Regions from separate parts of the Streptomyces sp. NPDC046308 genome, predicted to be linked through region 2. Evidence: riboswitches for the same ligand, from Rfam matches in the RefSeq annotation. Region 2 holds a riboswitch; the other holds the start of a gene.
The links. Region 2 has a riboswitch for cobalamin ahead of ACZ6JT_RS16165 (ribonucleoside-diphosphate reductase subunit alpha). Riboswitches for the same ligand answer to the same signal wherever they lie in the genome.
Positions count from the first base shown of each region.

Region 1: linked by a shared signal. The riboswitch ahead of ACZ6JT_RS33215 (cobalamin biosynthesis protein) and the one ahead of ACZ6JT_RS16165 (ribonucleoside-diphosphate reductase subunit alpha) in region 2 are both predicted to bind cobalamin.

Region 1 is NZ_JBVJFB010000011.1:54,092-69,795, reverse strand. It holds gene ACZ6JT_RS33255 (SCO1860 family LAETG-anchored protein) at 1-25, shown strand, start outside; gene ACZ6JT_RS33250 (CapA family protein) at 138-1,373, opposite strand; gene cobC (Rv2231c family pyridoxal phosphate-dependent protein CobC) at 1,478-2,923, opposite strand; gene ACZ6JT_RS33240 (ZIP family metal transporter) at 3,078-3,803, shown strand; gene ACZ6JT_RS33235 (cobyrinate a,c-diamide synthase) at 3,806-5,206, opposite strand; gene cobO (cob(I)yrinic acid a,c-diamide adenosyltransferase) at 5,218-5,817, opposite strand; gene ACZ6JT_RS33225 (putative cobaltochelatase) at 5,817-7,964, opposite strand; partial or broken gene ACZ6JT_RS33220 (cobyric acid synthase) at 8,227-9,744, opposite strand; gene ACZ6JT_RS33215 (cobalamin biosynthesis protein) at 9,741-10,697, opposite strand; cobalamin riboswitch at 10,735-10,888, opposite strand; gene ACZ6JT_RS33210 (hypothetical protein) at 11,001-11,222, opposite strand; gene ACZ6JT_RS33205 (inorganic phosphate transporter) at 11,263-12,546, opposite strand; gene ACZ6JT_RS33200 (alpha/beta hydrolase family protein) at 12,891-14,021, shown strand; gene ACZ6JT_RS33195 (hypothetical protein) at 14,154-15,575, shown strand.
Region 2 is NZ_JBVJFB010000003.1:509,968-525,671, reverse strand. It holds gene def (peptide deformylase) at 1-628, shown strand, start outside; gene ACZ6JT_RS16180 (helix-turn-helix domain-containing protein) at 640-1,605, opposite strand; gene ACZ6JT_RS16175 (hypothetical protein) at 1,687-1,911, shown strand; gene ACZ6JT_RS16170 (ribonucleotide-diphosphate reductase subunit beta) at 2,042-3,058, opposite strand; gene ACZ6JT_RS16165 (ribonucleoside-diphosphate reductase subunit alpha) at 3,058-5,451, opposite strand; cobalamin riboswitch at 5,596-5,726, opposite strand; gene ACZ6JT_RS16160 (GNAT family N-acetyltransferase) at 5,768-6,265, opposite strand; gene ACZ6JT_RS16155 (hypothetical protein) at 6,369-7,040, shown strand; gene ACZ6JT_RS16150 (CstA-like transporter-associated (seleno)protein) at 7,172-7,369, opposite strand; gene ACZ6JT_RS16145 (carbon starvation CstA family protein) at 7,366-9,585, opposite strand; gene ACZ6JT_RS16140 (GntR family transcriptional regulator) at 9,749-10,513, opposite strand; gene ACZ6JT_RS16135 (extracellular solute-binding protein) at 10,803-12,086, shown strand; gene ACZ6JT_RS16130 (carbohydrate ABC transporter permease) at 12,212-13,231, shown strand; gene ACZ6JT_RS16125 (carbohydrate ABC transporter permease) at 13,228-14,106, shown strand; gene ACZ6JT_RS16120 (glycoside hydrolase family 3 protein) at 14,115-15,596, shown strand.

The DNA of each region.
Region 1 (15,704 bases), on a different contig from region 2:
GACCCGACGGGGCAGGACCTCGTAGGACCGCGCCGGATCGACCCGGGCCGCTCGGACCCACCCGGGCCGCTCGGACCCACCCGGGCCGCCCGGATCCGCCCGGGCCGCCGCCCCGAGGAGCACACGGAGGGGAGTGCTCAGCGGGTGGCGTGCTCCAGCCCCTGCCCGCCCGCGCCGCGCGACAGCACCGCCTCGGTGACCTGCTGGTCGATCCGGCCGTACTCGCTGCGCTTCGCGGCGGGCAGGGAGGTGTCGGAGGCCGAGCACGAGGCGCAGACGACACGGAACGGCGGCCCCATGTCCGAGTACTGCGTGAGGTATTCGGCCTTCACCACCTCCCAGCGGCCGGGGTGGGCCGCCGCCGGGGCGAAGGTGAACCGGGGGACCGAGGACTGGTTGCCGCGCAGCTTGTCGGCCGGTACGAAGCTGGCGACCTGGTCGCCCATTCCGAAGACCACCCAGGTGCCGTTGATCTTCTCGTAGGGCTGCGGCACGTGGTTGTGCGTGCCGATGATCAGATCGATGTCGGGGAGGCCGTCGGCCGAGCGGGAGGCGGTCAGCGCCTGCGCCAGTTCCTTCTGCTGCTCGTCCGGCGCCGTCTGCCACTCGGTGCCCCAGTGGACGCTGACCACCACCACGTTCGCGCCGCCGGCCCGGGCGGCGCGGGCGTCGGCGAGGATCCGGTCCCTGTCGATCAGGTTCACGGCCCACGGCTTGTCCTGGGGGAGCGGGATGCCGTTCGTGCCGTACGTGTACGAGAGCTGCGCGACCTGCGCGCCGCCGGCCGTGAGCCGGGCCGGGGCCTTGGCCTCCTCCGCGCTGCGGGCAGAGCCGACGTGCGGGATGCCGACCCGGTCGAGGTGTTCCAGGGTGCGGGCGAGACCCTCGTAGCCGTCGTCCAGGGTGTGGTTCGAGGCGGTGGAACAGCCGTCGTACCCGGCGTCCTTGAGGGCGTCCGCCAACTGGTGCGGGGCCTTGAAGGTGGGATAGCCCGTGTAGGGGCCGCCGGGGCGCCCGTACGGTATCTCGTGGTGGCATATCGCCAGGTCGGCGGCGGAGACCAGGGGTTTGACCCCGGCGAGTATCTTCCGGAAGTCGTACTCCCCGGCCTTGTCGGCGTCGTCCGCCGACCGCTGGACGATCGAGGGGTACGGGATGATGTCCCCGGTCGCCACCAGGGTGAAGGGCGCGTGCGCCGGCCCGGTGGGCGCGGGGGACGCGGCGCTCGGCGCCGGTACGGGCTCCCCCCGCAGCCGCTGCTCCGGGGCCGTCGCCCGGCCGCCGTCGTCCAGGAGCCGCGGCACGGCGATGACCCCGCCGCCGACCACCACCAGCCCCGCCAGGCCGATCCCCATCCGCCCCGCCAGCTTCATGGACCGCCCCCCGTCATCGGTTGCCCGCCTGCCCGCCTGCCCGCCATCGTAGGCGCGGCCCGCCCCTGCGGCCCGGTGAGTGGGTCCACCGGCCCGGCCCCGGCTCAGCGCGCCGCGAGCGCCAGGGCGTGGTCCAGGGCCTGGAGCAGCCGGCCCGTCGTCACCCGGTCCCGGACCGCCAGCCGCAGCCAGGAGCGGTCCAGCCCCGGGAAGGTGTCCCCGCGGCGGACGGCGAAGCCGAGGGCGCGCAGCCGGGTGCGGACCTCCGCGGCCCCCGCCACCTGGATCAGCACGAACGGCCCCTCCGCCACTCCCACGACCGTCACCTCGTCGAACTCCGCGAGCCCCGCCAGCAGATGGGCCCGGTCCACCGCGATCCGCCGCGCCGCCTCCTCCGCCTCGGCCAGCGCCGCCGGAGCCACGCAGGCCTCGGCCGCCACCAGGGCCGGGGTCGACACCGGCCACAGCGGCTGCGCGGCCGCCAGCTTCGCGATGACCTCCGGCTCGGCCAGCACGTAGCCGATCCGCAGTCCCGCCAGTCCCCAGGTCTTCGTCAGGCTCCGCAGCACCACCAGCCCCGGCAGGTCCGTCCGCCCGGCCAGGGCCTCCCGCTCGCCGGGGACGGCGTCCATGAACGCCTCGTCCACCACCAGGATCCGGCCCGGCCGGGCCAGCGCGGCCAGCGTCGCCGCCGGGTGCAGCACGGACGTCGGGTTGGTGGGGTTGCCGATCACCACCAGGTCCGCGTCCTCGGGCACCGCCGCCGGGTCCAGCCGGAACCCGTCCGCCGCCCTCAGCACCACCCGCTCCACCCGGTGCCCCGCGTCCCGCAGGGCCGCCTCCGGCTCGGTGAACTGCGGATGCACCACCACCGGCCGTACGGCGCCCAGCGCCCGCGCGATCAGGACGAAGGCCTCCGCGGCCCCCGCGGTCAGCAGCACCCGCTCGACCGGCAGCCCGTGCCGGGCCGCCACGGCCGCGCGGGCCGCCCGGCCGTCGGGGTAGGCGGCGAGGTCCCCGAGGGACGCGGCGATCCGCTCCTTGAGCCAGGCCGGCGGGGTGCCCGACCGTACGTTGACCGCGAGGTCCACCAGCGCGGAGCCCCCGTCGACCACCTCGGCGTCCCCGTGGTGGCGCAGGTCGTGGGCGTGCGCCGTGGCCACCGCGCACGTGGCCGCCATCGACCGCCGCTTGGGCACGAGGAGTTCCCCGCCCGCCGCGAGGGCCGCGGCCTCCGCCACCGAAGGGGTCCCCGCGGCGGTACGCGCCGTGTCCGAGGGGTGCGGCACGTCGATCGCGGCCAGCTGTTCGGCCGGATGGCCGACGAGGGGTACGCCGAAACGTTCCGCCGCGCCCGCGATCCCCGGCTCGCCCACCTTCGACTCCACCGTGGCCAGGGCCGTCACCGCCTCGGCGGTCAGCCCGGCCCCCCGTAGCGTCTCCTCGATCAGGGCGCAGACCTCCGCGACGGACACCCCCGCGCGTCCGCCGACCCCGACCACCAGACGGGTCGTGTAATCGCCCACCGGGAGTCCTCCCTCCGTAGTCATCGTCACCCTCACCCTCACCGGCACGTCACCGGCACATCGCCGGCACGTCTTTCGCACCCGTGCGTCGCCGGCAGCGGTACGTCGTCAACACTCCGATGCCCGCCACCCGCGCACGGAAGTGCGCGCGGGGCGCGGAGTCTGTATTCAGGGGCACATGGCCGTGATCGTGGCGTTGGGCGCGTTCCTGATGACCCTGGCGGGCGGATGGGCGGCGCAGCGCGTCACCGACCGCCGCCACCTCGTGCTGGGCCTGGCCGGCGGGCTGATGCTCGGAGTCGTCGGCCTCGACCTGCTCCCGGAGTCCGTCCAGGCGGCGGGCGACGAGGTGTTCGGCGTCCCGCTCGCCCTGCTCCTCTTCGTGGGCGGATTCCTCGTCGCCCACGTCGTGGAGCGGCTCCTGGCGGTCCGCCAGGCCGCGCACGGCGCCGAGGACGGCGCCCGCGTCCCGCAGGTCGGGCTCACCGCGGCCGCGGCGATGGTCGGCCACAGCCTCGCCGACGGGGTGGCCCTCGGCGCCGCCTTCCAGGTCGGCGGCGGGATGGGCGTCGCCGTGGCACTGGCGGTCATCACCCACGACTTCGCCGACGGGTTCAACACGTACACGCTCACCCGCCTCTACGGGAACGACCGCCGCAAGGCCCTGATGATGCTCTTCGCGGACGCCGTCGCCCCGGTCGTCGGCGCGGCGTCCACTCTCCTGTTCACCCTTCCGGAGGAACCTCTCGGCGCGTACCTCGGGTTCTTCGGCGGCGTCCTGCTCTACCTCGCCGCCGCCGAGATCCTGCCCGAGGCCCACCACAAGCACCCCGCCCTGTCCACGCTGATGTGCACGGTGGGCGGGGTGGCCGGGATCTGGCTCGTGGTCGGCATCGCGGACTGATCTCACGGCCGGGCCGCCGCCGCCGCGACGAAGCGGAGCGCGACGGACGGCTCCGCCGCCCAGTGCGTGTGCAGGTAGCTGGCGTGGACGCCCTGCTGAACGAAGCCCTCGACCCGGCGTTCGGGGTGCGTGAACCCCCAGGCCGGCGACGCCCCGGCGCCCGGCTCGACCACCGTCCGGTGGAACTCGTGCCCGCGCAGCCGGGTGCCATTGGCGGCGAGCGCGCTGTCCGACACCGCGACCGCCTCGCGGTAGCCGAGGGTGAGCCGCTCCGACATCCGGGCGTCGGCGTCGAGCACCCCGCACATGGGTTTGCCGTCCAGCGAACGCGCGAGGTACAGCAGCCCGGCGCACTCGGCGGCCACCGGGCCGCCGGCCTCGGCGAAGCGGGCCACGGCCGCGCGGAGCGCTTCGTTGGCGGACAGCTCGGGCGCGTACACCTCGGGGAAGCCGCCGCCGATCACCAGGCCGGCGGTACCGGCGGGGAGCTCCTCGTCCCGGAGCGGGTCGAAGGTGACGACATCTGCCCCGGCGGCGGTGAGGAGCTCCGCGTGCTCGGCGTAGGAGAACGTGAACGCCGCTCCGCCGGCTACGGCGACGACCGGCCGCGCGCCGAGGACGTCCAGCCCGTCCGGCGTTTGGGGACCGGGGTTCGGGGCGGAGCCCCGAGGGCCCGCCAGGGCACGTTCCGCACCCCAGGCCTCGCAGGTCAACGGCGGAGCCGTGCGGGCCAGGGCCATCAGGGCGTCCAGGTCACAGCCCTGGCGGACCTGCTCGGCCAGCGCCGCCACCGCGGCAACGGCATCCGCGCGCCGCTCCGCCACCGGCACCAGGCCCAGGTGGCGCGAGGGCGTCGCCACCTGCGGAGCCCGCCGCAGGACGCCGAGCACCGGCATCCCCGCCTCCTCCAGGGCCTCCCGCAGCATCACCTCGTGCCTGTCGGAGCCGACCTTGTTCAGGATCACGCCCCCCAGCCGCACCTGCGGGTCGAACGAAGCGAAGCCGTGGACGAGCGCGGCCACCGACCGCGACTGCGAGGAGGCGTCGACCACCAGCACCACCGGCGCCCGCAGCAACTTCGCGACCTGCGCCGTCGACGCCAGTTCGCCCCGGCCCGCCGCCCCGTCGTAGAGCCCCATCACGCCCTCGACCACGGCGAGGTCGCAGCCGGCCGCCGCGTGCGCGAACAGCGGAGCGACCAGCTCCGGCCCGCACATGAAGGCGTCGAGGTTGCGCCCCGGCCGGCCGGTGGCCAGCGCGTGGTAGCCCGGGTCGATGTAGTCGGGCCCGGCCTTGTGCGGGGACACGGCGAGGCCACGCTCCGAGAAGGCCGCCATCAGGCCCGTGGCGACGGTGGTCTTGCCGCTGCCGGACGACGGAGCGGCTATGACCAGCCGGGGCATGTCGAACGCAGTCACCACTCGATGCCCCTCTGGCCCTTCTGGCCGGTGTCCATCGGGTGCTTGACCTTGGTCATCTCGGTAACGAGGTCCGCGAACTCCACCAGCTTCTCCGGTGCGTTGCGGCCCGTGATCACCACGTGCTGCGTACCGGGACGGGTGCGCAGCACCTCGATGACCTCGTCGACGTCGATCCAGCCCCAGTGCATCGGGTACGCGAACTCGTCCAGCACGTACAGCTTGTGCGTCTCGGCGGCCAGATCGCGCTTGACCTGCTCCCAGCCCTCCTTGGCCGCCTGCTCGTTGTCGAGCTGCGCGTCCCGCTGGACCCAGGACCAGCCCTCGCCCATCTTGTGCCAGGCGACCGCGCCGCCCTCGCCGGAGGCGCCGAGCACCTTGAGCGCGTTCTCCTCGCCGACCTTCCACTTCGCCGACTTGACGAACTGGAACACCCCGATCGACCAGCCCTGGTTCCAGGCGCGCAGCGCCAGCCCGAAGGCCGCCGTCGACTTGCCCTTGCCGGGGCCGGTGTGCACGAAGACGAGCGGGCGGTTGCGCCGCTGGCGCGTGGTGAGTCCGTCGTCCGGAACGACGGACGGCTGTCCCTGAGGCATTACGCGGCCCTCCTGTTGCTGTCGGATGTCACTGCGGTACGTACGTTCTTCACGAGCCCGGCCAGCGAGTCGGCCCGCAGCCCGTCCAGCGTGACGGCGGGTCCGCCGAGGTCGGCGGCCAGTACGCCGGCCAGCCCCAGCCGGACCGGTCCCGACTCGCAGTCCACGACCACCGAGGCGACGCCCCCGGCCCGCAGCAGCCGCGCGCTGCGCCCCGCGAGCTCCCGCGGGGTGCTGTCCGTCCGGCCCGCGGCGGTGCCGGCCGAGGTGGCCCGGCCGTCGGTGACGACGACGAGCAGCGGCCGCCGCGAGGGGTCCCTGAGCCGCTCGATCCGCAGCACCTCGTGGGCCTTCAGCAGTCCGGCGGCCAGCGGGGTGCGGCCGCCCGTCGGCAGCTGCTCCAGCCGGGCCGCGGCCGCGTCGACCGAGGAGGTCGGGGGCAGCGCCAGCTCGGCCGCGGCCCCCCGGAAGGTGATCAGGCCGACTTTGTCCCGGCGCTGGTAGGCGTCCAGGAGCAGCGACAGCACGGCGCCCTTGACCGCGCTCATGCGCTGCCGGGCGGCCATGGAGCCGGAGGCGTCGACGACGAAGAGGACGAGGTTGCCCTCACGGCCCTCCCGGGTGGCCTGGCGCAGGTCGTCCTTGCGGATCACCAGGCCGCGCCCGGCGCGGCCGCGCGCTTTCTGGTGCGGGGCCGCCGCGTGCACGGTGGCCGCCAGGTGCAGCTTCGTGAGCTGGCCGCGGGGGCGCTGGGCGCCGGTGGTCCGGCCGTGGGCGGTGCGGGCGCGCGAACGCCGACCGGCCGCGCCCTCGCCGAGTCCCGGCACGCTGAGCATCTTGGTCCGGAACGGCTCGGCTGCCCGTACGGCGGCCTGCTCGGGCCCGCCGGCCTCCTGAGCGGAGGGCTGCGGGGACTCGGGGGCGTCCGACGGGGTCTCGTCGGGAGCCTCGGCGGGTCGGTCCGTGTCGGTGGAGTCCGCGGGGGCGTCCGAGCGCCGGGGGTCGCCGCCCTGCGGAGGCACCCCGCCACCGCCGTCGGGGCCACCGCCGTCGTCGTCCGGGCCCTCGGAATCCGGATCGGCGTCCGGCTCCGGGTCGTGGCCGGGCTCCGGGTCCGGGTCGGGCTCCGGCTCCTCGTCGGGGAACTGGTCCAGGATCCGGTCGAGCATGTCCTCGTCGAGCCCGGGCGCGTCGAAGGGATTGCGGCGCCGCCGGTGGGGGAGCGCCAGCAGGGCCGCCTGCCGTACGTCCTCCTTCCGTACGGAGGTCCGCCCGGCCCAGGCGGCCAGCGCGGTCGCGGTCCGCGCCATCACGATGTCGGCCCGCATGCCGTCGACCTCGAAACCGGCGCAGGTCGCCGCGATCTGCAGCAGCGCCGTGTCCCCGAGCACGACCTGCGGGAGCAGTGCCCGCGCGGCCACCACCCGGGCGCGGACCTCGTTCTCGTCCCCGGCCCAGCGGCCGGCGAAGCCCGCGGGGTCGTCCTCGTACGCGAGCCGGCGGCGCACCACCTCCACCCGCTGGGCGGGCTCGCGGGAGGCGGCGACCTCGACCGTCAGCCCGAACCGGTCGAGCAGCTGCGGGCGCAGCTCGCCCTCCTCGGGGTTCATCGTGCCGACGAGCAGGAAGCGGGCCGCGTGCCGGACGGAGACGCCCTCGCGCTCCACGTACGAGGCGCCCATGGCGGCGGCGTCCAGCAGCAGGTCGATCAGGTGGTCGTGGAGGAGGTTGACCTCGTCGACGTAGAGGATCCCGCGGTGGGCGTCGGCGAGCAGGCCGGGCTCGAAGGCCTTCACGCCCTCGGCGAGGGCCCGTTCGATGTCGAGGGCGCCGACCAGCCGGTCCTCGGAGGCGCCGACGGGCAGCTCGACCATGCGGGCCGGCCGGGCGCTGCCGGCGCCGGACTCGTGCGGGCCGTCGGGGCAGGCCGGATCGGGCGCGGCCGGAGCGCACGAGAACCGGCAGCCGGGCACGACGTCGACCTGAGGCAGCAGGGTCGACAGGGCGCGTACGGCGGTGGACTTGGCGGTGCCCTTCTCACCGCGTACGAGCACCCCACCGACGGCGGGGCTCACGGCGTTGAGCAGGAGCGCCAGCCGCAGGTCGGTCTGGCCGACCACTGCGGTGAACGGGTAGGGGGTGCTCATGCGGTGCTCACTCCTTCTGTGCGGAAACGCGTGCGCGGGCGGGTGGTGATGTGGGTGCCGGTGGGTGTGCTTGCGGTCCGTGCGGGGCGGCCGGGGTGCCGCTGCGCGGAGCGGGGTCCCCCCGCCGCCCTTCCACCGTTCCCCGGAACTCCGCCCCGGACCCCGCGCCTCAAACGCCGGTGGGGCTGGATGGGGGCGGAGCCCCGGTTTCGGGAAGGGGCGGGGTGGGCAATGGCCGCCCGCAGGGCCGGCGCCGCCCTCACGGCGCGCCCGGCGGGAGGAAGGGGAGGCCGACCGGGGCGCCGCCCTCGATCAGCTTCAACAGCGCATCCGTATCCGCGTGCTCCCCGATCAGGTCGCCGAGCAGGTCCAGCTGTTCCTCGCGGAGCGAGGCGAAGGAGGTGTCCGGGGCGGGGACGAAGCGGCGCCCGGCCGCAGAGGCCACCTCACGGAGGAACGCCCGGCGGAAGCCGTCCGACTCCAGCGAACCGTGCCAGTGGGTCCCCCACACCGACCCGACCCGGCAGCCGTCCAGGAAGGGCTCCCCGCCGAAGACCTCGGCCACCCCGTGGTGGATCTCGTACCCCTCGACGGGCTCCCCGAGCGCCGAGCCCACCGGCCGCGCCAGGGTCTTCTCCCGTTCGAAGCGGACGCGTACGGGCAGCAGCCCGAGGCCGTCGACCTCGCCCGCGCGCGATTCGACCTCGTCCGAGATCCGCTCGCCCAGCACCTGGAACCCGCCGCAGATGCCCAGCACCGGCCGGCCCTCCGCGGCCCTCCGCAGCAGCGCGTCCGCGAGCCCCCGCTCGCGCAGCCAGGCCAGGGCCTTCACCGTGCCGCGGGTGCCGGGTACGACGACCAGGTCCGCGTCGGCCAGTTCCTCGGCCCGGTCCACGAACCGCACCACGACCCCGGGCTCGGCGGCGAGGGCGTCGACGTCAGTGAAGTTCGACATCAGCGGCACCGCGCACACCGCGACCCGCAGCACGTCCTCGCCGACGGGCGGCGCCACCACGGACTCGCGTACGGCACCGCGCAGGGAGACCCGCAGGCCGTCCTCCTCGTCGATGCCCAGCCCGTGCCGGAAGGGCAGCACCCCGTACGTGGCCCGGCCGGTCAGGCCGCGCAGCATCTCCATGCCCGGTTCCAGCAGCGACACGTCGCCGCGGAACTTGTTCACCATGTAGCCGGCGATCAGCGACTGGTCCTCCGGCGAGAGGAGCGCCGTCGTCCCGAAGAAGGACGCGAAGACCCCGCCCCGGTCGATGTCCCCGACCACGACCACCGGGAACCGCGCGGCCCGCGCGATGCCCATGTTCACGATGTCGGTCCGGCGCAGGTTGATCTCGGCCGGACTCCCCGCCCCCTCGCAGATCACGGCGTCATACGTGCCCCGCAGCTGCTCCAGGCAGTCCGTGACGATGCCGAGCAACTGCTCCTGCCGGCCGCCGTGGTAGCCGCGGGCGCTCATCTCGCCCACCGGCTTGCCCAGCAGCACCACCTGGCTGCTGCGGTCGCCGCCGGGCTTGAGCAGCACCGGGTTCATCAGCGCGGTCGGCTCCACGCGGGCCGCCTGGGCCTGCATGGCCTGGGCGCGCCCGATCTCGGCGCCCTCCCGCGTGACGAAGGAGTTCAGCGACATGTTCTGCGCCTTGAACGGCGCCACCTTCACGCCCTGGCGGGCCAGCCAGCGGCAGATGCCCGCCGTGACCACGCTCTTGCCGGCGTCCGACGTGGTACCGGCGACCAGGAGTCCGCCGCCGAGCTTCGCGCCGCTCATCGACGTCCCTTCCTCTTCCTGCCGGAGACCAGCGTCCGGGCGGCCACACAGGCCCCGAGCGCCAGCCAGGTCACCTGTCGCGACAGCCGTACGGCCCGCTCGATGTCCGAAACCTCCACCGGCCGGCCGGCCCCGTTCAGCACCGCCCGGTGCTCGACGCGGCCGCCGTACGCGAGGGTGCCGCCCAGGCGTACGCCGAGCGCTCCCGCGAAGGAGGCCTCGACGGGCCCGGCGTTCGGGCTCGGGTGCGCGGCGGCGTCCGCACGCCAGGCGCGTACGGCTCCCCGCCGGTCGGGGCCGGCCAGTACGGCGGCGGCGGCCGTCAGCCGGGCCCCCGGCCAGCCGGCCAGGTCGTCGAGCCGGGCGGAGGCCCAGCCGTAGCGCAGGTAGCGGGGGGACTTGTGGCCGACCATCGCGTCCAGGGTGTTCACGGCGCGGAAGGCCAGCAGGCCGGGGACGCCGCCGACGGCGCCCCACACCAGGGCCCCGACCACCGCGTCGGAGGTGTTCTCCGCGACCGACTCCACGACGGCGCGGGCCATCTGCTGCCCGTCCAGGGACTGCGGGTCGCGCCCGCACAGGTGCGGGAGCCGCTCCCGCGCCACCTCGGTGTCCCCGGCGGCGAGCGCCCCGCCGATGGCGCGGGCCTCCCGGCCCAGCGAAGTGCCTCCCACGACGGCCCAGGTGGCTGCGGCGGTCAGGGCGATACGGGCGGCAGCGGGCCGGGAGCGCACGGCGCGGGCGCCCAGCGCTCCGACGGCGGCCGCGCCCCCGGCGCACACCAGCGTGTGCAGGAGGCCGCGGGCGCGGTCGTCGCGCCACAGGGCACGTTCGACGGCGGCGGCGGCCCGTCCGAAGGCGGCCACGGGGTGCCCTCGGCGGGGATCACCGAGGATCCGGTCGCCGATCAGGCCCGCCGTGGCGCCGTACGCGAAAACGCGATCGGCACGCATGGTGGCAGGTATGTCCTCACTCAGGGTCCGCGCCCTGGTTCGACGTGTCCGGCGGCGAGAGTTCCTGGCTCCCGGGGCGCGCGCACGGCGTGCGCTCCCCGGTGACAGTGGCGGGACCGCGCCGGATTCGCACCGGACTTCCTCTCCATGCCGCCGTATTGGCTCGGGCAGTCCACCACGCACCGAGAAGGCCCGTCAACTCGCCGTTGACCTGCGCCGCGGTCGGGGCGCGGGATGCGAAAAGCTCCCTCCGGGACAAACCCGGAGGGAGCCTTCACGCCTGGTCGGCCGCGGGGCGGCGGATCAGGCGACGATCAGGTAGATCCCGTAGCCCACGGCCGCGGTGATCACCGCGAAGCAGGCGTACGCGCCGCTGCGGGCGAGGGTGGCGGTGCCGCCCTGCTCGGTGGCGGTCTCGTGCTTGGAGAGGCCCACCAGGCCCAGGGTGAAGAGGGCCACGAGGGCGACGGTGGCGAAGAGGCTGACCCCGAAGACGGAGCCGAGCGCTTCCCAGTCGATCTTCATACTGCCGCTTTCTGAGTGTCCGGGTCTCTGTCTGTCTCGGTCAGAGCGCGGCGGCCGGAGCCGCCGGGGTCTGCGTCGCGGCCGGGATGGTGGCCTTGAGGGCTTCGTCCGTGACCTCGGCGGTCGTCGCCGCGGCGGTGGTGCCGGCGGCGGCGACGGTCGGCGGGACGGTGACCGCGGCGATCGCCGTGGTGACGACACCCGGCTCCTCGGCGGGGGCCGGCTCCACGTCGTTGACGTTGGTGTGGTCGACGACCTGGCGGCGCGAGATGAACCAGATGGCCAGGCAGGAACCGATCAGGAAGAGCGTGACCGCGGCGATGCCGACGTCACCGGCGCGCATGACCAGCTCGGCACCGGCCGAGACCAGCGCGGCGGCCGGCAGGGTCAGGCCCCACGCGACGAACATGCGGGTCGCGGTGGACCAGCGGACCACACCGCCCTTGCGGCCCAGGCCCGCACCCATGACCGCACCGGAGCACGAGTGGGTGGTGGAGAGCGAGAAGCCCAGGTTGGAGGAGGCGAGGATGACGGACGCGGCCGAGGTCTGGGCGGCGAAGCCCTGCTGCGGGTGCAGGTCGGTCAGGCCGCTGCCCATGGTGCGGATGATGCGCCAGCCGCCCAGGTAGGTGCCCATCGCGATGGCGATGCCGGCGGAGACGATGACCCAGACCGGCGGGTTCGCGTCCGGCGCGATCGCGCCGCCGGCGATGAGGGCCAGGGTGATGATGCCCATCGTCTTCTGCGCGTCGTTGGTGCCGTGCGCGAGGGAGACGAGACCGGCCGAGGCGATCTGACCGGCGCGGTAACCCTTGGTGGAGGTCTTCTCGCCGACCTTGTCGCCCAGCTTGTAGGTGAGCCTGGCGGCCAGGAAGGCGGCGATGCCGGCCACCAGCGGAGCGGCGATCGCGGGGATGAGCACCTTGGTGACGACGACGCTGCCGTTGACCGCGCCGATGCCGGCGGAGGCCACCGCGGCGCCGATCAGGCCGCCCATCAGGGCGTGCGAGGAGCTGGAGGGCAGTCCGACCAGCCAGGTGACGAGGTTCCAGAGGATCGCGCCGACCAGGGCGGCGAAGATCACTTCTGGCTGGATGCCCTCTTCGTTGACGAGGCCCTTGGAGATCGTCTTGGCGACCTCCACGGACATGAACGCGCCGACGAGGTTGAGCACGGCGGACATGGCCACCGCCGTCTTGGGCTTGAGGGCGCCGGTCGAGATGGTGGTGGCCATCGCGTTGGCCGTGTCGTGGAAACCGTTCGTGAAGTCGAACACGAGAGCGGTAATGATCACGATCCCGAGGAGAAGCGTTATGTGCTCCATTTACCCAGGCTTCTGTTTGACGTCAGTGGCTCGGCGACCGTAGGCAACCTGGATGAACGGAAGGTGAACTGGCTCGGGCGGAGCGGTGTACTGGTGCGGGGGTCGATCGGGACATTCGTCCCGATTCTGCCGTAGATAACGCGATAAATGAAGGTCAAAGGCGGGTGAATACACCCCTCCGCGCCCGGGCGGTTGTGTACGGGATCCTCCACCCGGACCCCGGAAAGAGACCTAGATCACTGTGTCCGCGGCGCTCCCGCGGCGAACGGCGGAGCGATCTCTTCCGGTGAGCCGCCGGTAGTGCTCCGGTGGCCCTCCGCACGCCCCGCCGGGACACTGGAACGGTGCGTACCGCGACAGCAACGGCAGCGGCCGTCACCACCACCCTCCTCGGCGCCGGTGCGGCCGCGGTCGCGGCCGGACGGTACGCCGCCGACGCGGCCCTGCGCTCCGAACCGGGGCGCCCGCTCCCCGGCGGGCAGCCGCTCAGCGTCCACTCCACCGCCACCGGCCGGGTCTCGCTGACCCGCTCGCCGGCCTCCCTGCGCCCCGGCACCTATGGCCTGGTCGCACCCGGGGTGCACGCCGTGGTCGGCCCCGTGGTCGCCGACGCCGACCACTACCCGGACACCGTCGTGCGCCGCCTCGTCACCGTCAACCACGGCGCCCTCGCCCCCGGCACCCGCGTCACCCTCACGCCGCAGGTGCACGTCGGCAATCCGAGCACCGCGCTCGGACTCGACCACGCCGACGTGGACGTCCCCGGGGAGCTCGGCGCGCTGCCCGCCTGGTTCGTGCCCGCCGCCCGGGACACCTGGGTGATCGCCGTGCACGGGCTCGGCGGTACCCGCGAGCACCCGATGGTGGTCATGCCCTTCCTGCACCGCCACCGGCTGCCCGTCCTGGACCTGGCCTACCGCGGCGACCTCGGCGCCCCCGCCTCCCCCGACGGCATCGGCCACCTCGGCGAATCGGAGTGGCGGGACCTGGACGCCGCCATCCGCTACGCGGTGCGCTACGGCGCCCGCCGCGTGATCCTCCACGGCTGGTCCACCGGCGCCACCATGGCCCTGCACGCCGCCGAACGCTCCGCGCTGGCCGACCGGATCTCCGGACTGGTCCTGGACTCGCCGGTGCTCGACTGGCACACGACCCTGCGCGGTATCGTCGCCGCGCGCCGCACCCCCGCCGTGGTGCTGCCGCTGGCCGTCTGGGCCGCCGAGGGCCGCGCGGGCCTGCGCGCCGACCGCCGGCCGCCGGGGGCGGATCCCGGAGCCCTGCGCGTCCCCGTACTGATCTTCCACGGACCGGACGACGCCCTCGCCCCCTGGGGCCCCTCCCGCCGGCTCGCCGCGGCCCGCCCCGACCTCGTCAGCCTGCACACCGTGGCCGGGGCCGGACACGGGGCCATGTGGAACGCCGACCCGGCCGGCTACGAGGAGGCCCTGCGCCGCTTCCTCACCCCCCTCATGTGAGGACCCGTCATGTGAAGGCCGTGTGACGGTCCAGGTCCTGCGGGCGTGTTGTCCCGGTCTGCACCACGGGCAGGTGGTGGCAACGGCTGATTCCGTTTGGGCTTTCGGCCAGTGACGGGCGAGACTGCTTCCGTGACGTCCCGAAAGCCTGATGAGCAGTTGGCTCGCGACTCCAGACTCCGACTCGTCTCCCCGCGTTCCGTCTCCGCGGCACGCAAGGCGGTGACCGACCGACGCAGTCGGCCCGCCCCGAGGCCCCCGGCGGGCACCCCCGCCACGGCCGACCTCGCGAACCGGGCCCGGGCCTCGCTCGCCGACGCCGTACGCCTGACCCGCTGGGCCGAGCGCAACCTCGGCGCCGGAGACGGCGGCCGGCCCGCACCCACGGGCGCCCTGCCACCCTCGGACGTCGAACGCGCCGCCGGGGAACTGGGCCTGACGCACGGGCAGATCCGCGTCGGCTGGGACCGCGCACGGCTCGCCGGACTGGTCGAGGTGCACGGCGGCCACGCCCGGCCCGGCTGGCGGCTGCGGGCCTGGGACCGCGACGACAGCGCCGTGCTGCGCGGCTGGGTCGCCCTCTTCGACGCCTGGTCGCTCGTCCACCCCGCCCCCGCCGACATCGCCCCCGCGGCCGTCGCCGAGGTCGTCGAGGCGATGCCCCAGCTCCTCTCCCTGCTCCAGCTCTCCGACGGCCCGGTGAGCGTCCCCGACCTGCTCGACCTGCTCGGCCAGCGCGTCACCGAACTGCGCGACGAGCGGTGCGAGATCCCGTACGAGGCAGAGCCCGCGGCCGCCGGAGCCGGCTCCGCGGAGACCCGCCCCGCCCCCGTCCCCCTCGCCCGGCTGTTGCGCTGGGCGCTCGGCGGGCTCGCCGCCGTGGACGCCGTCACCCTCGGCCCCGCCCGGGCCGCGCTCACCCCGCTCGGCAGCTGGGCCGTCTGGGTCAAGCTGGAGCAGATCTGCGTCGCGGCGCAGAGCCCCGCCGGGAACATCGAGCAGTCCGCCGCCGCCATGCTGCACGGCTGCGCCCGGCTCACCCCCGGCCCGGCCCGCGCCGAGTACCAGGCCTGGCTCGCCGCCCGGCCCGTCGGCCACGCCGTCGCCGAGCTGCTCCAGGCCGCCCGCGGCGAGGACGCCCTCCTGCGCGGCCTCGCCTTCGAGGCGCTGCGCGTGGTCGGCGCCCCCGCCGAACCCGAGGTGCGCGCGACCGTGCGCGAGCCCGCCCTGCGCCCCTACGCCCTGCTCTGGCTCGCCGAGCACGACGGGATCGACCCCGACGAGGCGCAGGACGTCCTCACCGCCGAGGAGTCCACCTGGCTCTGGGTGGACACCGCGGCCGCCATCGCCGACCACGGCGAGGCCGAGCTGCTGGCCCGCCACCTGGACTCGGCCGTCCGGACCACCGTCCCCCGGCTGCTGGACGAGGTCCGCGCCGTCGGCCATCCGCGTACCGTGCAGGTCCTGGTCGCGCTGGCCGCCGCCCACCCGGACCCGGCCCTGGCCAAGGCCGTCCGCCGGGCCGCGTTCCAGGTCCACACGGGCGGTGCCTGACCCCTGGCCGGGCGCCGTGCGGTGAGGGGCCGCCGTATCCGGGCCGTCCCCGCACGGGGCCGCGTACCGCTGCCCCGTGCGGCATCCGCGCCGCCGTTCCCCGGCCCGGGCATGGCGGCGCGGGCATGG
Region 2 (15,704 bases):
GAACGAGGTAGTCGGCGTCGAGGTCGTGAACGACGGGTACGTCGTGGACACGGAGGACTGTGCCGAGCGCGAGCTCGCCCACCGTGAGCGCGGCACCGCCCGCCCGATCACCGTCGTCGGCAACCCGGTGCTGCACCGCGAGTGCAAGGACGTCACCGAGTTCGGTGACGAGCTGGCGCAGCTGATCGACGACATGTTCGCCAGCCAGAAGGCGGCCGAAGGCGTGGGCCTGGCCGCGAACCAGATCGGCGTGGACGCCAAGGTCTTCGTCTACGACTGCCCGGACGACGACGGTGTCCGGCACACCGGTGTCGTGGTCAACCCGAAGCTCGTCGAGCTGCCCGCGGAGAGCCGGGTGCTGGACGACTCGAACGAGGGCTGCCTGTCGGTCCCGACCGCCTACGCCTCGCTGGCCCGCCCGGACTACGCCGAGGTCGAGGGCCAGGACGCCCAGGGCAACCCGATCAAGGTGCGCGGCACCGGCTACTTCGCCCGCTGCCTCCAGCACGAGACCGATCACCTGTACGGCTACCTCTACATCGACCGCCTCTCGAAGCGGGACCGCAAGGACGCCCTGCGGCAGATGGAAGAGGGCACCCCGCGCTACGAGACCGTCCCGAACGCGTAACCCCTCGCCCGCTAGGCCGCCTGCGGGCCCCGGAAGGCGCGCCGGAAGGAATTCGGCGTGGTGCCGAGGGTCCGCAGGAAGTGGTGGCGCAGTGCGGCCGCGTTGCCGAAGCCGCAGCGCCCGGCGATGGCGTCCACCGTCTCGTCGGTCGCCTCCAGCAGCTCCTGCGCGAGCAGGACCCGCTGACGCAGCACCCACTTGTACGGGGTGGTGCCGGTCTCCTGGAGGAAGCGGCGGGCGAAGGTGCGCGGTGACATGTGCGCGCGCTCCGCGAGCTGCTCGACGGTGATCTCCTCGTCCAGGTGGCGGGCCATCCACTCGACCACCTCGCCCACGGTGTCGCAGGAGGTGCGCGGCAGCGGCCGCTCGATGTACTGGGCCTGCCCGCCGTCCCGGTGGGGAGGCACGACCATCCGGCGCGCGATGGTGTTGGCCACCTCGGCCCCGTGTTCCTGGCGGACGAGGTGCAGGCAGGCGTCGATGCCGGAGGCGGTGCCGGCGGCGGTGATCACCGGGCCCGCGTCGACGTAGAGCACGTCCGGGTCGACCAGGGCCCGCGGGAAGCGCCGGGCCAGTGTCGCGGCGTGCATCCAGTGCGTGGTGCAGTGCCGGCCGTCCAGCAGACCCGCCGCGCCGAGCACGTACGCGCCGCTGCACACGCTCAGCACCCGCGCTCCGCGGTCCACCGCGCGGCGCAGCGCCTCCATGAACGCTTCCGGGTACACACGGGCGCCCGCGTCCCGGAAGGCGGGCACGCAGATCAGGTCGGCGCTCTCCAGCCGCTCCAGCCCGTGTTCCGGGGAGACCGTGAAACCGGTGCCGGACATGGTCAGGGGGCCTTCCTCCGCCGCGCAGACGGCGAAGTCGTACACCGGCAGCCCGTGATCGCTGCGGTCGATTCCGAAGACTTCGCAGAAGATCCCGAACTCGAAGGGGGCGATCTCGTCGAGGAGGGCCACGGCCACATTGGTCAGCATGCCTCCAGTGTGGCAGTAATTCGTTCTTTCATGACAGTCCTGCCACTGTGCGAGTTTTCCCCGCGGGAGGACAGTAGAGACATGAACACGCTTCTGAGCTACCTCACCGTCCTCGCCGTCGCCGCCCTGGTGCTCGCCCCCAGCCTGTACGGGCTCCTGCGCGACCGGCGGATCGACCGCCAGTTGCGGGCCGTGGAGACCCGGCTCGTATGGCTGCCCCGCCAGAAGGCGGGCGGCATGCCCCCCACCGTCCGCCGGTCCGGCGCCCGGCACACCGGGATGCACTGGGGCCCCATCGCGCACTGAGCGGGGCGACCGTGCACACGGGAAGCCGGACGATCGGGCGCCGGAAACGCGAGAAGCCGGGACGCGGTGCTGAACCGCATCCCGGCTTCGCGGCGTTCACCGCGTCCCGGCCCGTGCTACCGATGGACCTTTAGAAGTCCTCGTCCAGGTCGACCGTGCCCTCGACCGCGACCTGGTAGGCCGACGGACGGCGCTCGAAGAAGTTCGTCAGCTCCTGGACACCCTGGAGCTCCATGAAGGAGAACGGGTTCTGCGAGCCGTACACCGGCGCGAAGCCGAGGCGGACCAGGCGCTGGTCCGCGACGCACTCCAGGTACTCGCGCATCGACTCGGTGTTCATGCCCGGCAGGCCGTCGCCGCACAGGTCGCGGCCGAACTGCAGCTCGGCCTCCACGGCCTCCTTGAGCATGTCGGTGACCTGCTGCTGGAGGGCGTCGTCGAAGAGCTCCGGCTCCTCCTTGCGGACCGTGTCCACGACCTCGAACGCGAAGTTCATGTGCATGGTCTCGTCACGGAACACCCAGTTGGTGCCGGTGGCCAGGCCGTGCAACAGGCCGCGCGAGCGGAACCAGTACACGTACGCGAAGGCGCCGTAGAAGAACAGGCCCTCGATGCACGCGGCGAAGCAGATCAGGTTCAGCAGGAAACGGCGGCGGTCGGCCTGCGTCTCCAGCCGGTCGATCTTCTCGACCGAGTCCATCCACTTGAAGCAGAACTGCGCCTTCTCGCGGATGGAGGGGATCTCCTCGACCGCGTCGAAGGCGGCCGCGCGGTCGTCCGGGTCGGGCAGGTAGGTGTCGAGCAGCGTCAGGTAGAACTGGACGTGCACGGCCTCCTCGAACAGCTGGCGCGACAGGTACAGGCGCGCCTCCGGGGAGTTGATGTGCTTGTAGAGCGTCAGCACCAGGTTGTTCGAGACGATCGAGTCGCCCGTCGCGAAGAACGCGACCAGACGGCCGATCATGTGCTGCTCGGCCGGCGTCAGCTTCGCGAGGTCCGCCACGTCCGAGTGGAGGTCGACCTCCTCCACCGTCCACGTGTTCTTGATCGCGTCCCGGTAGCGCTCGTAGAAGTCCGGGTAGCGCATCGGACGGAGCGTGAGCTCGAAGCCCGGGTCCAGGAGGTTCTTGTTGTCGTTGGAGCTCATTACTGGCAGGCCTCGCAGGACTCGGGGTTCTCAAGGGAGCAGGCCAGAGCGTCGGCGTCGACGGCCTGCGGGAGCGGGGTGGCGGCGGCCGGCACGGCGGACGCGGACGCGGCGCGGGCGATCTTCGTCGCGGGGCGCGAGCGCAGGTAGTAGGTGGTCTTCAGACCCTGCTTCCAGGCGTACGCGTACATCGAGCTGAGCTTGCCGATGGTGGGCGTCTCCAGGAACAGGTTCAGCGACTGCGACTGGTCCAGGAACGGCGTACGGGCCGCCGCCATGTCGATCAGACCGCGCTGCGGGATCTCCCACGCCGTGCGGTACAGCTCGCGGACCTCCGCCGGGATCCAGCCGAAGCCCTGGACCGAGCCGGAGGACTCGCGCAGCGCCTCGCGGGTCTGGGCGTCCCACACGCCGAGCGCCTTCAGCTCCTCCACCAGGTAGCCGTTCACCTGGAGGAACTCACCGCTGAGCGTCTCGCGCTTGAAGAGGTTGGAGACCTGCGGCTCGATGCACTCGTACACGCCGGCGATCGAGGCGATCGTGGCCGTCGGGGCGATGGCGAGGAGCAGGGAGTTGCGCATGCCGGACTTCGCGACGCGGGCGCGCAGCGCGTCCCAGCGCTCGGGCCAGTTCAGCTCGACCTCGTAGTGGTCCGGGTGCAGGACACCGCGGGCGGTACGGGTCTGCTCCCAGGCCGGGAGGGGGCCGCTGCGCTCGGCGAGGTCGCAGGAGGCCTCGTACGCGGCCAGCATGATGCGCTCGGAGAGCTTCGTGGACAGCGCCTTCGCCTCGGGGGAGTCGAAGGGCAGCTTCAGCTTGAAGAAGACGTCCTGGAGGCCCATGGCGCCCAGGCCCACCGGGCGCCAGCGGGCGTTGGAGCGGCCGGCCTGCTCGGTCGGGTAGAAGTTGATGTCCACCACGCGGTCGAGGAAGGTCACGGCGGTGCGGACGGTCTCGTCCAGCCGCTCCCAGTCGATCTCGCCCGTCTCCGTCAGCACGAACGCGCCGAGGTTGACCGAGCCGAGGTTGCAGACGGCGGTCTCGCCGTCGTTGGTGACCTCGATGATCTCGGTGCAGAGGTTGGAGGAGTGGACGACCGTGCCCGGCTCGGCGGTCTGGTTCGCCGTGCGGTTGGAGGCGTCCTTGAACGTCATCCAGCCCTGGCCGGTCTGCGCGAGGGTGCGCATCATCCGGCCGTACAGGTCGCGGGCGGGCATGGTCTTGCGGGCCAGGCCCGCCGCCTCGGCCTTGCGGTAGGCGGCGTCGAAGTCGTCGCCCCACAGGTCGACCAGCTCGGGCACGTCGGCCGGGGAGAACAGCGACCACTCGGCGTCCGCGTTCACGCGGCGCATGAACTCGTCCGGCACCCAGTGGGCGAGGTTCAGGTTGTGCGTGCGGCGCTGGTCCTCACCGGTGTTGTCGCGGAGCTCCAGGAACTCCTCGATGTCCGCGTGCCAGGTCTCCAGGTAGACGGCGGCGGCGCCCTTGCGGCGGCCGCCCTGGTTTACGGCGGCGACGGAGGCGTCGAGGGTCTTCAGGAACGGCACGATGCCGTTGGAGTGGCCGTTGGTGCCGCGGATCAGGGAACCGCGGGCGCGGATGCGGGAGTACGACAGGCCGATGCCGCCCGCGTGCTTCGACAGGCGCGCCACCTGGTGGTAGCGGTCGTAGATCGAGTCGAGCTCGTCCAGCGGGGAGTCCAGCAGGTAGCAGGAGGACATCTGCGGGTGCCGGGTGCCGGAGTTGAAGAGGGTGGGGGAGGAGGGCAGGTAGTCGAGGCGGCTCATCAGCCGGTACAGCGAGGCCACTTCCTCGACGGCCTGGACGCTCTCGTCCGCGGCGAGGCCACAGGCCACGCGGAGCATGAAGTACTGCGGGGTCTCGATCACCTGACGGGTGATCGGGTGGCGCAGCAGGTAGCGGCTGTGCAGGGTGCGCAGGCCGAAGAAGCCGAAGCGGTCGTCGGCGCCCTCGGCGAGGGTGTGCTCGACCAGCGCGTCGAGGCGGCTCGCGTGGGTTCGCACGAACTCGGCCGTGCGGTCGGCGATGAGGCCCTCGCGGTGGCCGACCTCGACGGAGGCGGAGAAGGAGGTGGAGCCCTGGCTCGCGGCCTCGTCGCGCACGGCCAGCGTCAGCAGCCGGGCGGCGAGCTTCGAGTACGCGGGGTCCTCGGAGATGAGACCGGCGGCCGCCTCGGTGGCCAGCCCCCGCAGTTCGGCCTCGTCGGCGGCGGAGCTGCGGCCGCGGAGCGCGGCGGCGGCGACGCGGCCGGGGTCGGTGTCGGGGAGGTCCGCCGTCAGTTCGGTGAGGGTACGCAGCAGCGTGGCCCCCGGGCCCTCGGTGTTGTCGCCAGAAACGGACTCGGCGCGCGGTGCGGAAGGCGCGATGGTCACGGCGGGAGCTCTCCCTCGCTCGGCCCGGTCATCGGCGGAGTGGGCGCGAGCGGGCGCATGCGGGCGTGACGGGAACGCGTACACACCGCATGGCGTCCACCGGCCCAACCGCGAGGCCCGGACGTGTCGGCACCCGGATCGGTCGAGCCGGGCGCGCTGTCGGCAGGTCATCGGACTTGGTGTCCGGTAGCCGGACACTTCATACCGTTGCGGGACAGTTCCGGATTCACACCGGATTCCCCTGCGAGACAGCAGCCTTGAGCATACATGTGGGGGCGCCCCTGTGAGCCAACCCCCACATGTAGTGTCGGCGTGGCTACAGCTTGAGTCGATACGCCAGGAGTGTCAGGCCCGGGATGGGCGCCCAGTCCCGCTCCGGAACGCGTACGAAGCCCAGTCGCGCGTAGATCCGATGGGCGCCGGTCATGCCGCGCTGGGTGGAGAGCACCATGCCCGACACGCCCTCGATCGCCCGCGCCCGCTCGACGCAGGCCCGCACCAGAGCCTCGCCGGCGCCCTGGCCGCGCCCCGCGTGGGCCACGGCGAGCATCCGGAACTCGGCCTCGTCCGGGCCGGCGATGTCGGCGAGCGGACTCCCGGGCGCGGCGAAGGTCACCCCGCCCAGGATCCGCCCGTCGCGCTCGGCGACGAGCACCTCGCCCAGGGCGGCCCGGCCGGCCACGTCACGCAGCACCTTCAGGTACGCGTCGTCCTCGTTGAAGTCCAGGTGCCCGTCGGTGAGATAGGCCTGCGCCGTGATCTCGCCCAGTTCCGCGTACTCGGCGGGCAGCGCCGCCCTGATCACCATGTCCATGCGGTCGAGTGTGCAGGACGCGTGTCGGCGGACGAACACCTGGCGGCGGCGACGTGGTTGCGGCATCGGACGGGTGGGTAGCGGAGGGAATGGGGGGTGCGAAATGGCGCAGAAGGTAGGCGGGTACGTCGCGGTCGGGGGGTCGGTGGCCGCGGTCGTCGGCGCGGGCGTGCTGCTGTGGAACTGGGCGGACGGGAGGCCGTGGACGGCCTGGCCGCTCGTCCTGCTCGGGGCGGGGCTGGTGGCGGCGCTGGTCGGGCTCATACTCCGGCCGGGTCTGGACCGGTGGGCCGACGCGCTGGCCGCCGCCGGTCTGACGGCGTTGGTGCTGGCGGGGGTCCTCACCACGGGCGGCGCGGTGGAGCAGGTCCAGCTCCGGGGGCGGACGACGGAACCGGTGACGGTCGAGCTCAGCGGTTGTCGGGTGACCGGGCAGCACTGGGACGACGGCGCCCCGCCGAAGGACGAGGTCGAGTGCCGGTACGTCTGGTCGGTCGGCGGACGCACCTTCGACGAGGTGCGCCCGGCGGACAAGATGCACCCGGACGGGCACCGGATCCGGCTGTGGGCGTCGCCGGAGGGCGGGGAGCTGGACGACCACGCGTGGCAGTCGGTCGCGGCGATGGGCCTGTCCGCGGCGGTGGTGGACGGGCTGGCGCTCCTGGCCGGTGCGGCGGCGTGGCGCCGGGTGTCGAGGCGGCGGGCCGAGCGAACGGGCGTGGCGGCCGAGCCGGTGCTCGCCGCAGGCCGGGCGGGCACGGGCCGCGAGCGCTGAGGCGCGGGGCCGGTTCGGGGCCGCGAGGTCCCCATACCGAGGCCTGGGCGCCGCTGCTGCTGAGCGTGCGCTGAACACGGGCGAAGGCCCCGCCGGAAGCGTCCGGCGGGGCCTTCGGTGTGCGGGGTGGCTCAGCAGCAGCCGAAGCCCTCGCGGGGGTCCGCCTCGCGGGCGTCCGTGCGGGCGCGTTCGAAGGCGCGGCGGGTGAGGACCTCCGCGTCCGGGTCGTGCGAGCGGGCGTGGGCGACGTACCGGTCGTACGCCGCCTCCCCCGAGAACTCCCGTACGTAGAACCGGGCGCGGGCCAGCACGCCCCGTACGGTGCTCACGCCACCGGCTCCTTGACCTGTCCGCCGCCCGAGTCGAGGCCCGCCGCGGCGAGCTCCGCCCGCTCCTCGGGCGTCGGGATCAGCCCGGCCGGGGCGATGATCTTCGACTCGGTCCACGGGACCTCGGTGAGGGTCGCCGACTCCGGCTTGCGGACGGCCTTCAGGCAGGTCCGGGCCGCGTCCAGGAGCACGATGATGATCAGCAGCGCGAAGAGGGCCGACAGTACGCCGTCCACCGTGGCGTTGGTGACCACGGTGTGCATCTCGTCCATGTTCTTCGCGGGCTTGAGCACCTTCCCGGCGTCGATGCCCTCCTGGTAGGTGCTGCGCTGCGCGAAGAAGCCGATCTTCGGGTTGTCGGAGAAGATCTTCTGGTAGCTGGCGGTGAGCGTCACGGCCACGTCCCAGGCCAGCGGGACGGCCGTCACCCAGGCCCACTTGAGGCGGCCGGACTTCACCAGCAGGGTGGTGCAGACGGCCAGGGCGACCGCGGCGAGGAGCTGGTTCGCGATGCCGAACAGCGGGAACAGCTGGTTGATGCCGCCCAGCGGGTCCTTGACGCCCACCCACAGGAAGTAGCCCCAGGCGCCGACGACGATGGCGCTCGCCAGCCAGACGCCGGGCTTCCAGCTGACGTCCTTGAAGGGCTTGTGCAGGTTGCCGAGGGTGTCCTGGAGCATGAACCGGCCGACTCGGGTGCCCGCGTCGAGGGTGGTGAGGATGAACAGCGCCTCGAACATGATGGCGAAGTGGTACCAGAAGGCCTTCATGCCCGCCCCGCCGATCACCGACGAGAAGATCTCCGACATTCCGAGTGCGAAGGTCGGCGCGCCACCCGTACGGGACAGCAGGCTGGTCTCCTCCACGTCCTTGGCGGCCTGGGCCAGCGCCTCGGGGGAGATGGCGAAGCCGAAGTTGGTGACCGCCTGCGAGGCCGACTCGACGGTGGTGCCGATGACGCCGCCGGGGGAGTTGACCGCGAAGAAGAGGCCGGGCTCGATGATGCAGGCCGCGATGATCGCCATGACGGCGACGAAGGACTCGGTCAGCATCGCGCCGTAGCCGATGACCCGGACCTGGGTCTCCTTCTGGATCATCTTCGGGGTGGTGCCCGAGGCGACCAGCGAGTGGAAGCCGGACAGGGCGCCGCACGCGATGGTGATGAAGACGAAGGGGAACATCGAGCCGGCGAACACCGGGCCGTCGCCGCGCGCGGCGAAGTCCGTGATCGAGGGCATCTTCAGCATCGGCATCGCGATGACCACGCCCAGCGCGAGCAGCGCGATCGTGCCGATCTTCATGAAGGTGGAGAGGTAGTCGCGGGGCGCGAGCAGCATCCACACCGGCAGCACCGACGCGATGAAGCCGTACGCGACCATCCAGATGACCAGCGTCTCCTTCTCCAGCGTGAAGGTGTCCGCGAAGGAGGACTCGGCGACCCAGCCGCCCGCGATGATGGCGACCAGGAGCAGGGCGACACCGATGGTGGAGACCTCGGTGACCCGGCCCGGCCGCAGCACGCGCAGGTAGAAGCCCATGAAGAGGGCGATCGGGATGGTCATGCCGATGGAGAACACGCCCCAGGGGGAGTGTGCCAGGGCGTTGACGATGACCAGCGCGAGCACCGCCAGCAGGATGATCATGATGGCGAACACGGCGACCAGGGCGGCGGCTCCGCCGACGGGGCCGATCTCGTCCCGGGCCATCTGGCCGAGCGAGCGGCCGTCGCGCCGGGTGGAGAAGAACAGCGTGATCATGTCCTGTACCGCGCCGGCGAAGATGACGCCCGCGACGATCCAGATGGTGCCCGGCAGGTACCCCATCTGCGCGGCGAGCACCGGTCCGACGAGCGGGCCGGCGCCGGCGACGGCGGCGAAGTGGTGGCCGAAGAGCACCCGGCGGTCGGTGGGATGGAAGTCGACACCGTTGTCAAGGCGCTCGGCGGGGGTGGCCCGCGTCTTGTCCACCCTGAGCACGCGGTCCGCGATGAAGCGCGCGTAGAAGCGGTATCCGATGGCGTACGAGCCCAGCGCGGCGGCGAGCAGCCACGCGGCCGAGATCTCCTCGCCGCGCGAGAGCGCCAGCACGCCCCAGCCGAGGGCGCCGACGAGTCCGACGAGCACCCACACGGCGATGGACTTGGGAGAGGGCGAGCCGGGCGTGGTGCCCGGACTCGCCGCGTCCCGTTCTGTCCCTGTTGCTTCCGGTTCAGGCATGACCTCGTCCCCTCGTCGATCATCTGCGTAAGGGCAGGGAATCTACGGGGAATTGCCCGGTCAGCGTAAGGGTCCGTCCGCATTCCGGTATGTGAAGGAATTCGGTAGGCCGGGAGCCGGCGGGCGGGGCCGGGCGGCCTCGGACGGGGCCGAACGTTCGAGGTCAGACGGCGGGGCGCTTGAGCCGGGCGACGAACTTGTACCGGTCCCCGCGGTACACCGACCGCACCCACTCCACCGGTTCGCCGTCGGCGTCCAGGGAGTGCCGCGACAGCATCAGCATCGGCAGGCCGACGTCGGTGCCGAGCAGTCCGGCCTCGCGCGGGGTGGCCAGCGAGGTCTCGATCGTCTCCTCGGCCTCGGCCAGGTGGACGTCGTAGACCTCCGCGAGGGCGGTGTAGAGGGAGGTGTACTTGGCCAGTGAGCGGCGCAGCGCGGGGAAGCGCTTGGCCGACAGGTGCGTGGTCTCGATGGCCATCGGCTCGCCGCTGGCCAGGCGCAGCCGTTCGATGCGCAGGACCCGTCCGCCGGTGGTGATCTTGAGCAGTCCGGCGAGGGTGTCGTCGGCCGTCACGTAGCCGATGTCGAGGAGCTGGGAGGTCGGTTCGAGACCCTGGGCCCGCATGTCCTCCGTGTACGAGGTGAGTTGCAGGGCCTGGGAGACCTTGGGCTTGGCGACGAAGGTGCCTTTGCCCTGGATCCGCTCCAGTCGTCCCTCTACGACCAGTTCCTGGAGGGCCTGCCGGACGGTGGTCCGCGAGGTGTCGAATTCGGCCGCGAGCGTGCGCTCCGGCGGGACCGGGGTGCCGGGCGGCAGTGTCTCGGTCATGTCGAGCAAGTGCCGCTTGAGTCGGTAGTACTTGGGAACGCGCGCCGTGCGGGTGGCCGCCCCGCCTTCCGGCTCCGTGGTCGCCCCTTCGGTGGCCATCGCCGCCCGCCTTCCCGACTCCAGTTTCGCTGCCGTCACCGGCTCCTCCGATATGTGCGGTCACATGGTGACACGTAAGGGGGGACAGGCCTTCTCTCTCCCCAGGTGTCGGTCCGATAACGGACCGGGCACCCGCTCATTAGACCCTTGACACCCCTAAAGGTCTAGGCCAAGCTCCAGCTACTGGTCTAAACCAATATGGATCAGATCCCGGCCCCACGGCAGTACTTCGCGTATGTCACCGCGGCGGGCGAGGGAAGTGCAGGCAGGCATCCCTGAGGAGGGTGGCGTGAAGCGCAAGCTCATCGCGGCGGTCAGTGTCGCGGGCATGATGGTCGGAGTCGCGGCGTGCGGCGACGGCGGCGACGACAAGGCGAAGACCGACGCGGGTGGCGCCAAGGAGATCACCGTCTGGGTGATGGACGGCTCCGCGCCCAAGGCCTGGATCGACGAGGTCAACAAGGAGTTCTCGGCCAAGCACCCCGGTGTCACGGTCAAGGTCGAAGAGCAGAAGTGGACCGGCATCCAGGAGAAGGTCACCACGGCCCTCTCCGAGAACAACCCGCCGGACGTCCTGGAGCTCGGCAACACCCAGACCGCCGGCTACGCGGTCACCGGCGGCCTCGCCGACCTGACGAAGGACAAGGCCAAGCTCGGCGCCGACGCCTGGCAGAAGAGCATGCTCGCCTCGGCCGAGATCGACGGCAAGCTCTACTCCGCCCCGTGGTACGCCGCCAACCGCGTCGTCATCTACGACAAGAAGGCCTACGAGAAGGCCGGCGTCACCCCGCCGAAGACCCGCGACGAGTGGATCGCCGGTCTGGAGAAGCTGAAGGCGGCCGACCCGGCCTCGCAGCCGATCTACCTGCCCGGCCAGAGCTGGTACGTCCTCGCGGGCTTCGTCTGGGACGAGGGCGGCGACCTCGCCGTCAAGGACGGCTCCAAGTGGAAGGGCGGACTCGGCACCCCGCAGGCCGCTTCCGCCGTGGAGTTCTACAAGAAGCTCCAGTCCTTCTCCACCGCCCCCAAGGACAAGGACGAGGCCAACCCGCAGCAGTCCACCGACATCGTCCCCAAGGGTGGCGTCGCCTCCTGGATCGGTCTCGGCTGGGAGGCCGGCGGCGCCGAGAAGGCCCTGAAGGACGCGGGCAAGGAGGCCGACTTCGGCTACTTCCCGATCCCCGGCAAGACCGCGGACAAGACCAGCACCGTCTTCCTCGGCGGCTCGAACCTCGCGATCGCCGAGCGCTCCAAGAACAAGGAGCTCGCCAAGGAGTGGCTGGCCCTCGCCGCCGGCAAGGACCAGATGACCAAGTACGCCGCCGAGACCAAGGGCGCGCTGCTGCCGAACCAGGCCGGCGCGAACTTCACCCCGGCCGCCGGCTCCTTCGCCGAGGCCATGGGCAAGGCCGGCGTCAACGGCAAGATCACTCCGGTCACCGCGGGCTGGGCGAACGTCGAGACCGAGCCGAACCCCATCAAGGAGTTCATGACCAAGGTCCTGAACGGTGAGGACCCCGCCAAGGCGGGCGCGGACGCGGACAAGGAAATCGCGAACCGCATCAACAAGTAGTCCCACCCGGCAGTTCACGCACCACCCAGCAGTGTGAGCGCACTGGGGGCACGGCAGGCGCCAGGCCGCCGCCGTGCCCCCCGTCGCGCATTTGACTCCACAGTCAACCGCGAGGAAGCCACGCCATGACCGTGCACTCCCAGGGAGCGATGACCGACGCTCCACAGGACGCACCACAGAAGTCCGCCGGACGGCCCGTGAGGTCCGCGTCCCCCACCAGCCCCGGTCCCAAGTCTCCTCGCGGGGGCGGAAGGTCGCTCCCCTCGGGGTGGCTGCCCTACCTGCTGGTCGGGCCCGCGGTGCTCGCCCTCGCGACACTGCTGCTGTACCCGCTGGTCAAGAACGTGATCCTGTCCTTCCAGGACATCAACAAGATCGAGTTCATCCAGCGGAAGTACCCCTTCGCGGGATTCTCCAACTACACCGAGCTGATCGTCGACGCGGACTTCTGGACCGTCGTCGTCCGCAGCTTCGCCTTCACCGCCGCCAACGTCGTGCTGATCATGGTGCTCGGCAGCCTCATCGGCATCCTGCTGAACCGGCTCGGCAAGAAGATGCGCCTGGTCCTCTCGATGGCGCTGGTGATGGCCTGGGCCATGCCCATCGTGGCCTCCGTCCAGGTCTTCAAGTGGCTGTTCGACGAGCAGTTCGGCGTCATGAACTGGGTGATGCGCACCGCCGGCTTCGCCGGTTACGAGCAGCACAACTGGATGCAGACCGGCCTCTCCACCCTGACGATCGTCACCGTCCTGGTGGTCTGGGGCTCCATCCCCTTCGTCGCCCTCAACATGTACGCCGGACTGACCACGGTCGGGGCCGAGCTGTACGAGGCCGCCCGGATGGACGGCGCCAACGGCTGGCAGACCTTCTGGAAGATCGTCTTCCCGAACCTCAAGCCGTTCTTCCTCATCACCACGTTCCTCGAGGTGATCTGGGTGTTCAAGGCCTTCACCCAGGTCTACGCCATGAACAAGGGCGGCCCCGACCGCGGCTCCGAGATCCTCCCGGTCTTCGCCTACGTCGAGGGCCAGAGCCAGGCCCACTACGGCCTGGCCGCCGCGATCTCCGTCCTGACGATCCTGATCCTCGTGGTCGTCATGTCCTTCTACTTCCGCCTGATCCTGAAGCAGGAGGAGGAGCAGTGAGCAGCCCCACCACCACCGCGCCGAAGCCCGCGCAGCAGCTCCGCAAGCGCCGGCCGGTCCGCCCCGCCGCCGTGGCCAAGAACCTCGGCGCGCTCCTCCTCGCCCTGGTCTTCGTCTTCCCCGTGTACTGGATGTTCTCCTCGGCCCTCAAGCCGTCGAGCCAGATGCTCACGAAGGACCCGGTCTTCGTCTTCACCCCGACGCTCGACAACTTCAGCAAGGCCACCGGGGTCTCCAACTTCTGGACGTACGTCACCAACAGCGTCCTGGTCACCGTCGGCGCCGTCGCGCTGGCCCTGCTCGTCGCCCTCGCCGCGAGCTTCGCCATCGCCCGCATGCGGTTCAAGGGCCGCAAGGGCCTCGTCCTCACCGTGATGATGGCCCAGATGGCCCCCTGGGAGGTCATGGTCATCGCGATGTACATGATCGCCCGCGACGGCGAGATGCTGAACAGCCTCCCGCTGCTCACCGCGATCTACTTCGTGATGATCCTCCCCTTCACCATCTGGACCCTGCGCGGCTTCATCGCCGCCGTCCCGGTGACCTTGGAGGAGGCCGCCCAGATCGACGGCTGCACCCGCGGCCAGGCCTTCCGCAAGGTGATCTTCCCGCTGCTGGCCCCCGGCCTGATGTCCACCTCGCTCTTCGGCTTCATCACGGCCTGGAACGAGTTCGCCATGGTCCTGATCCTGAACAAGGACAAGAGCGCGCAGACCCTGCCGCTGTGGCTGACCGAGTTCATGACGGCCTTCGGCAACGACTGGGGCGCCACCATGGCCGCGTCCTCGCTCTTCGCGGTCCCGGTCCTGCTCATCTTCATCTTCCTCCAGCGCAAGGCCGTCGGCGGGATGACCGCCGGCGCCGTGAAGGGATAACGGCCGCCATGACTGTCCTTGCGCACCGGAGCGACACGCTCACCCGGGACGCCCTCGCGGTCCTCCAGCCCGGCTTCGAGGGCACCACCGCCCCCGCCTGGCTGCTGCGCCGGGTCGGCGAAGGCCTGACCGCCGTCGGCCTGTTCGGCCGCAACATCGCCTCGCCCGAGCAGCTCGCCGCACTGACCGCGCAGCTGCGCGCCGAACGGGACGACGTCCTGGTCGCCATCGACGAGGAGGGCGGTGACGTCACCCGCCTGGAGGTCCGCGGCGGCTCGTCCTTCCCCGGCAACCTGGCCCTCGGCGCCGTCGACGACACCGGCCTCACCCGGGACGTGGCCCGCGAGCTGGGCCGCCGCCTCGCCGAGTGCGGGGTCAACCTCAACTGGGCCCCGTCCGCCGACGTCAACTCCAACCCGGACAACCCCGTCATCGGCGTACGGTCCTTCGGCGCCGACACCCACCTCGCCGCCCGGCACACCGCCGCCTACGTCGAGGGCCTGCAGGCCTCCGGCGTCGCCGCGTGCACCAAGCACTTCCCGGGCCACGGCGACACCAGCGTCGACTCGCACCACGCCCTGCCGCGCATCGACGTCGACCTGGACACCCTCCAGGCCCGCGAGCTGATCCCCTTCAAGGCGGCCATCGAGGCCGGCACCAAGGCCGTGATGAGCGCGCACATCCTGGTGCCCGCCCTCGACCCGACCCGCCCGGCCACGCTCAGCCCGCAGATCCTGACCGGCCTGCTGCGCAAGGAGCTCGGCTACGAGGGCCTCATCGTCACCGACGGCATGGAGATGAACGCCATCGCCGGGACGTACGGGATCGAGCGCGGCTCGGTCCTCGCCATCGCGGCGGGCGCCGACGCCATCTGTGTCGGCGGCGGACTCGCCGACGAGGCCACGGTCCTGCGGCTGCGCGACGCGCTGGTCGCGGCCGTACGCGAGGGCACGCTCCCCGAGGAGCGCCTCGCCGACGCCGCCGCCCGCGTCCGCGAGCTCGCCGCGTGGACCCTCCGGGCCCGGCCGGACGCGCGGCCGGAGGGGAGCCGCGCGTCCGGCATCGGGCTGGCGGCGGCCCGCCGCGCCGTCGCCGTCACCGGTGCGCCGCGGCCGCTCTCCGCCCCGTACGTGGCGACGCTGACCCCGGTCGCGAACATCGCGGTGGGCGACGAGACCCCGTGGGGCGTGGCCGCCGAACTGGCGTCGCTGCTCCCGGGCACGGAGGCGGGCGCCTACCCGGAGGGCGCCGCGGCGGCGGACATCCTGGCGGCGGCGGGGGACCGCACGGTGGTCGCGGTGGTCCGCGACGCGCACCGGCACGCGTGGATGGCGGAGGCCGTGGAAGCGCTGGTCGCTGCGCGGCCGGACACGGTGGTGGTCGAGATGGGCCTCCCCCGGGCGGAGCCCCGTGGAGCCCTCCACATCGCCACCCACGGCGCCTCCCGCGTCTGCGGCCGGGCCGCGGCGGAGGTCATCGCGGGGGCGTAGCCCGGCGGTTGCCGCTGCGCGGTGCATCCCGGGCTCTGCCCGGACCCGGTCCTCAAACGCCGGACGGGCTGAAGTACAGCCCCGCCGGGCACATCCGGCCCCGCCGGC